2 linked regions of the Variovorax sp. PBL-E5 genome follow. The protein of the gene in region 2 binds, or shares a complex with, the protein of the main gene of each other region. Links are inferred from orthologs where the notes say so. Each region holds a gene or a part of one and is shown on either strand. Other genes may lie near its edges.

Region 1 (3,423 bases), 800 kb from region 2 along the record:
GCTCGCGCAGGAACAGAAGTCCGGTCGAATCGTTCGACAGGATGTAGTACTGCGCATCGATCGAGCGCTCGGCGTTGCGCACCATGGCAAGGCGGGCATCGAAGGCGGTCGTCCCTTCCGGCAGCAAACGAAAACCCGACAACGCAGGCGAGGCGGCCGGCGCACCGGCACGGGCCACGCGCGCGAGCCGGGTGTTCGCGACATCCGTCGGCGCATGCGTCGGCGTCTGCGCCACGGGCGGCGGCAGGCTGGCGCAGCCGGCCAGCGCGCCAGCGGCAGCGAAGACGCACAGGCGGATCCACGCCGATCCGATCTTCATCGACAGCCATTCGCTCACTTCGACGACACCCCTATTCGGCCGCACGGCGCAGCGTATCGACCACCGGCCGCCGCAGCACGTCGCGCAAGCCCCACCAGCCGGCGGCCAGCGCCAGCACCGCGCCGGCCAGCGCACCGCCCACCGGCACCAGCGGCGATGCGGTCCAGGTGAAGTCGAACACATAGTGCGCCAGCGCCCAGCCGATCACCGAAGCGACGAGGCTCGCGAGAAAGCCCGCCAGCAGCCCGACGCCGGCGAGTTCGGCGCGCTGCACCTGGCGCAGCAGGCTCGCGTGCGCGCCGACCGCACGCATGATCGCGAACTCACGCGCCCGCTCCTCGCGCGTGGCCGTGACGGCGGCGAACAACACCACCAGCCCGGCCGCGAGCGTGAAGCCGAACAGGAACTCGACGGCGCGGATCACCTGGTCGAGCACCCGCTGGATCTGGCCGATGGTGGCGCTCATGTCGACATTGGTCACGTTCGGAAAGGCGCGCACCAGCGCGTTGTCGAATCCCTTGACCTCGGGCGCACGGAATGCGCCCATGTAGGTGACCGGCACCTCCGCCAACGCGGCGACGGTGTACATCACGAAGAAGTTGGCATGCAGCGAGCCCCAGTCGACCTTGCGCAGCGAGGTGATGCGTGCGTCGCTCTGGATGCCGCCGATGTCGAAGCGCAGCTGGTCGCCGAGCTTGAGGCCGAGCGTGTCGGCCAGTCCTTCCTCGACGCTGAGCTCGCCCGGCGCGCCCGGCGTCCATGCGCCCGCGGTGACGATGTTGTGCGGTGGCGCCTCGACGCTGTTGCTGAGATTGAACTCGCGGTCGACCAGCCGCTTGGCGCGGTCGTCCGCATAGTCGTCGGGCGTGACCGGCTTGTCGTTGATGGCGACCAGGCGCCCGCGGATCATCGGGTACCAGTCGAACTGGCGCACGCCGCCATCACGCAGCGTCTTCTGGAAGGCCTCGCTCTGGTCGGGCATCACGTTGATCACGAAGCGGTTCGGCGCGTCGGGTGGCGTGGCTTGCCGCCAGCTCGAGACCAGGTCGGTGCGCAGCAGCACGAGCAGGATCAGCGCCAGCAGGCCCACGGCCAGCGCGCTGACTTGCACCACCGCGTAGGCCGGCCGTGCCGAGATCTGCCGCGTGGCCAGCACCAGCCAGCGCGGCGCGGTCGATTCGTTGACGCTGCGCCGCAGCAGCAGCACCGCGAGCCAGCTCAGCAGCGCGAACACGGCGACGGCCGCCGCGAAGCCGCCGACCGCGATCAGCCCCAGCTTGAGGTCGCTGCTGGCCGCGACCAGCAAGGCCGCGAAGCCCGCGATGCCGAGTGCCAGCACCGCGATCGATGCCGGCTTCAGGTTGCCGACGTCGCGGCGGATCACGCGCAGCGGCGGCACCTGCGCCAGCTGCAGCACCGGCGGCAGCCCGAACGCGAACAGCAGCGTGAACCCCATGCCCATGCCGAAGGCCACGGGCCAGAAGGTCGGCGCGGGCAGCGCGCTTTCGACCAGCCCCGCCAGCAGCAGCACGAACGCGTAGTGCACGCCGAAGCCGATGGCGACGCCGAGCGCGCTGGCGATCAGCCCGACCAGCGCGAATTCGAAGGCGTAGGCACCCGCAATGGTGCGCTGGCTCTGGCCCAGCACGCGCAGCATGGCACAGTCGTCCAGGTGGCCGGCCGCGAAACCGCGCGCGGCCAGCGCGACGGCCACCGCCGACAGCAGCGCGGCCAGCAATGCAACCAGGTTGAGGAATTTCTCCGCACGGTCCATCGTCTGGCGCATTTCGGGGCGGCCGCTCTCGAAGGACTCGAGCCGTGCGCCGCGCACTTCGCCCTTCTTGATCGTCGCGTCGGCGAAGGCGTTGAAGCGCTGTACCGCATCCGGCGCGCCCGCGACCGCAAAACGGTAGCTCACGCGGCTGGCCGGTTGAACCAGACCCGTGCGCGGCACATCGGCCTGGTTGAGCATCACGCGCGGCGCAAAGCTCATGAAGCCGGCGCCGCGATCGGACTCGAGCACGATCACGCGCGCGATGCGCAGGGCGGCATCGCCCAGCAGCAGCGTGTCGCCCATCTTCAGGCCGAGCGACTCGAGCAGCGACGCGTCGACCCAGGCCTGGCCCGGCGCCGGCACGTCGCGCGTGGTCTGGCCCGGCGCGTCGGGTCCGTCGGCCACCTGCAGGCTGCCGCGCAGCGGATAGCCCGGCGCCACGGCCTTGAGAGCGACCAGCTTGCTGGCGCCACCCTGCGCGTCGCTGGCACGGGCCATGGTCGGAAAACCGTAGGTGCCCGCGCTGTCCAGGCCGAGCGACCTGGCGCGCGCCACGAATTCGGCCGGGGTCGGGTTGTCGGTCGCGAGCACCGCGTCGCCGCCCATCAGCTGGCGTGCGTCGCGCTGCAGGCCACCCTTGAGCCGATCGGCAAAGAAGCCGACCGCCGTGAGCGCCGCCACCGCGAGCAGCACGGCCACGATCAGCAGGCGCAACTCGCCGGCGCGCAGGTCACGCCGCAGCGTGCGCCAACCAAGGCGTAGGGAAGCGTTCATGGTCCGACGATAGCCGAGCGGCCACCGCCAGCCAAGCCGAAGGATTTACCGGGTCCCGGCGAGCTCGGGCTGCAGCACCAGCCGGTCGACACCTGCGTAGCAGACGAAGCGGCGGTTCGTCGCGCGTCCGATCGCGCACAGGCCGACCCGCTGGGCGATCTCGTGGCCCATCTGCGTGATGCCGCTGCGCGACACCACGATGGCCACGCCCATCTGGGCCGACTTGATCACCATCTCGCTGGTCAGCCGGCCCGTGGTGTAGAACACGCGGCCGCCGGCCAGCCGCTGGGCCGGCTGCATCGCGATCCAGCCCGCGATGGTGTCGATCGCGTTGTGACGGCCCACGTCCTCGACGAAGGTCTGCAGGCTCACATCGTCGTCGCCCGCGCCGAGCGTGAACAGCGCGCAGCCGTGCACCGAACCGGCCGACTTGTAGGTGCTCTCCTGAATGCGGATGGCGTTGACCAGCGCGTAGAGCTGCGCCTGGGTCATGCGCGTGCCGGGCAGATGAAGACGGTCGATGCCGGTCATCAGCGCACCGAACACGCTGCCCTGC
Region 2 (3,287 bases):
GAGTTCGCCCAGCGTGCGCGCGAGATTGGTCACCATGAAGTAAGGCACCGTCTCGGCCGCGCCGCTCGCAACCTTGGCGACCGTGGCGTTGATGCCGGCCGCATGGTCCTTGGGTGCGATCACCGCATGGGCGCCGGCGCCGTCGGCCACGCGCAGGCAGGCGCCGAGGTTGTGCGGATCGGTGACGCCGTCGAGCACCAGCAGCAGCGGCATCGTGCCGGCGGCTTCGAGGCCTTCGAGCAATTCGTCGAGCGAATGGGTCTGCGCAACCGGCTCGACGCGCGCGGCAACGCCCTGGTGCCCATGGCTGCCGCTGAGCTTGGACAGCCGCAGCCCGTCGGCCTCGACCAGCCGCACGCCGGCTTCCTGCGCCCGCGCGACGAACTGCCGCATGCGCGCATCGCGCCGGCTGGCATCGAACAGCACCTCGATCACCGATTTCGGCGCGGTCTTGATGCGCACGCCCACGGCATGAAAGCCGAAGATCACTTTGGGAGAAGACATGCCTGGATTATCGAGCGGCAGCCTGGACGGCCCCGGCGTGTTCGTCCAGGCTCACATGGCCTGCATCGATCGTGATGCGGCGCTCGCAGCGGCTGGCAATCCCGCGGTCGTGCGTCACGAGCACGAGCGTGGTGCCGAGTTCGCGGTTCAGGTCGAACATCAGCTTCATCACCTGCTCGCCGGTGGCGAAGTCGAGGCTGCCGGTGGGCTCGTCGGCAAGCAGCAGCGCCGGCTGCACGACAAAGGCGCGGGCCAGCGCCACGCGCTGCTGCTCGCCGCCCGAGAGCACCTTGGGGTAGTGGCCCAGGCGCTGGCCGAGGCCGACGCGGCCGAGCATCTCGGTCGCGGCCTTGCGCGCGTCCTTGCGGTCGGCCAGCTCGAGCGGCAGCATCACGTTCTCGAGCGCGCTCAGGTTGCCGAGCAGCTGGAAGCTCTGGAACACGAAGCCGACCTTGCGCGCGCGCAGCGCGGCACGCTCGTCCTCGTCGATCGCGAACAGGTCTTCGCCCGCGAGTTTCACCGTGCCGCGCGTGGGCGTGTCGAGCCCGGCGACGATCGACAGCAGCGTGCTCTTGCCCGAGCCGGAGGCGCCGACGATGGCGCAAGTCTCCCGCGTGCCGAGGGTGAAATCGATGTCCTGCAGAATGTCCAGCGTGCCGGCAGAGTCGGTGACCGACTTGAAAACGTGCTCGACGGCAACAATTGCTTCGGATCGGCCATCGGGTCGGAGTGAGGACATTGAAAGGTTTCGCTTGGTGAATCGACGCCACTTTATCTTGACCGCCGCGCTGGGCGGCATTGCGGGGTCTTGGGTCGATGCCTCGGCCCTGGCTGCGAGCGCGTCCGGCAAGGCGTCCGTGATCCTGGTGCTCGGCGATTCGCTGTCGGCCGAATACGGCCTCAAGCGCGGCGAAGGCTGGGTGCCGCTGCTGCAAAAGCGCCTGGTGGAGCAGAAGATCGCGGCCACCGTGATCAACGCCAGCATCAGCGGCGATACCACCTCCGGCGGGCGCGCGCGGCTGGCCAGCCTGCTTGCGCAGCACAAGCCCACGCAACTGGTGCTCGAACTCGGCGCCAACGATGCATTGCGCGGCCTGCCGCTCGCCAGCACGCAGGACAACCTGTTGCAGATCACGAAGACGGCCCAGGCCGCGGGCGCGCAGGTGCTGATCGTCGGCATCCAGGTGCCGCCCAACTACGGCAGCGACTACACGCGCCGCTTCGGTGCGATCTTCGCGGACGTGGCCGCCGCCACCAAGGCCGCGCTGGTGCCCTTCCTGCTCGCGGGCGTGGCGGATGCGCCCGATGCCGCGACGCTGTTCCAGGCCGACCGCATCCATCCGATCGCCGCCGCGCAGCCGCGCCTGCTGGACAACGTCTGGCCGGCGCTGCGCAAGCTGCTGCCCCGATAGCGGGGTCGCAGGCGCCACGAAAAAGCCGCCGCAGGCCATGGCCTGGGCGGCTTTGTTCGGGCTGTCTGTTGCGGCCGGTGCCGCGGATGGCGGCTCAACCGTTCTTGGTCGGCTCCGTCGGCACGGTCGGCGGGTCGCGCTCCAGCGAGGCCACGTCGGTTTCCGGGTCGCCCGGCGCCAGCCCATCGGTGCTCGGCCCCAGCTTGCGGTTGGCCTTTTCCCTCAGCTTCTCTTCCTTTTTCTTTTTCTTCGCAAGCTCTTTCTGGCGCTTCTCGTAGCCGTAATTTGGTGTTGCCACTGCATCTCCTTGGGGGCGCGGCAGTCCGGGTGACTGCACTGATGCGACTGTACGCGATAACCGGCGCGGTTCAGAGGGCCGCGAGGGCCTGTTCCAGGTCGGCGCGCAGGTCCTCGACGTCCTCCAGGCCGACCGAAAAGCGCACGAGCGTGCCCTTGTGCGGCCAGCGGGCGACCGTCGCATCACGCATCAATCCGATGTCGTAAGGCACGACCAGGCTGATCGGGCCGCCCCACGAATAACCGAGGCGGAACAGCTCGAGGCTGTCGCAGAAACGGTCGACCTGTTCGCTGCTGAAACTGGCGTCGAAGACGACCGAGAACAGCCCGGCCGCCAGATCGGCCGCGCCGCACAGGCGCAGCCAGTGCGCATGTCCCGGCGAACCATCGAGCGCGGGATGCAACACCTGCGCGATCTCCTCGCGGCCTTCGAGCCAGCGCGCCAGCTCGCGCGCGCTGCGGTCGTGCGTCTGGTAGCGCAGCGCCATGCTGGGCAGCGAGCGCAGCAGCATCTCGACATCGCCGACGCCGATGCCGAAGCCCATGCGCATGTGCGTGAGCTTCAGGGCCCGGTGCAGGCGCTCGTCGCGCGTGACGACGCTGCCCATCAACACGTCGCCGCCGCCGCTCGGGTACTTGGTGAGCGCATGCACCGAGACGTCGACGCCCTGCCCGCTGCCATTGAAATCGAAGGGCGCGAAGGCCAGCCCGGCACCCCAGGTGTTGTCGAGCGCGGTGATCACGCCGCGCGCACGGCACACGCCCACGAGCGCGGGCAGGTCCGGGAATTCCATCGTGACCGAGCCAGCCGCCTCCATCCAGACCAGGCGGGTGCGGTCCGACAGCTTGGCGGCGAGATCGGACGGGTCCATCGCATCGTAGAGCCTGTGGCTGATGCCGAAATTGGCCAGCTCGCCCGTGGCCAGCGCCTTGTTCGGGCCGTAGGCGTTGTCGGGGATCAGCACCTCGTCGCCGGTCTTGAGCAGCGCGAACGCGACCAGCGTGATCGCCGCCAGCCCGCTCGGCACCAGCAGGCACTCGGTGCCGCCTTCCAGCGTCGCGAGCCGCTCTTCC

The links. The genes of interacting proteins can lie anywhere in the genome.
Region 1: the proteins of WDLP6_RS10255 (region 2) and WDLP6_RS06290 are in contact, whole or in part, in a cryo-EM structure (PDB 9GE8), measured with the Escherichia coli proteins. The link is inferred for Variovorax sp. PBL-E5 from one-to-one orthologs.

Annotation. Positions count from the first base shown.
Region 1 is NZ_LR594671.1:1,291,329-1,294,751, reverse strand. What follows is about bases 110-3,238. They hold WDLP6_RS06290 (ABC transporter permease), read right to left. Parts: upstream 2,868-3,238; coding sequence 351-2,867; downstream 110-350. Other genes in these bases: WDLP6_RS06285 (formate dehydrogenase accessory sulfurtransferase FdhD), read right to left, coding at 2,913-3,238; WDLP6_RS06295 (phospholipase D-like domain-containing protein), read right to left, coding at 110-319. In the rest of the region: more of WDLP6_RS06295, read right to left, coding at 1-109; more of WDLP6_RS06285, read right to left, coding at 3,239-3,423.
Region 2 is NZ_LR594671.1:2,094,201-2,097,487, reverse strand. What follows is about bases 104-3,096. They hold WDLP6_RS10255 (arylesterase), read left to right. Parts: upstream 104-1,277; coding sequence 1,278-1,916; downstream 1,917-3,096. Other genes in these bases: WDLP6_RS10245 (PLP-dependent transferase), read right to left, coding at 2,285-3,096; WDLP6_RS10250 (hypothetical protein), read right to left, coding at 2,011-2,214; WDLP6_RS10260 (ABC transporter ATP-binding protein), read right to left, coding at 512-1,243; rlmB (23S rRNA (guanosine(2251)-2'-O)-methyltransferase RlmB), read right to left, coding at 104-504. Outside these bases: more of rlmB, read right to left, coding at 1-103; more of WDLP6_RS10245, read right to left, coding at 3,097-3,287. UniProt on the Escherichia coli protein: TesA is a multifunctional esterase that can act as a thioesterase, lysophospholipase and protease.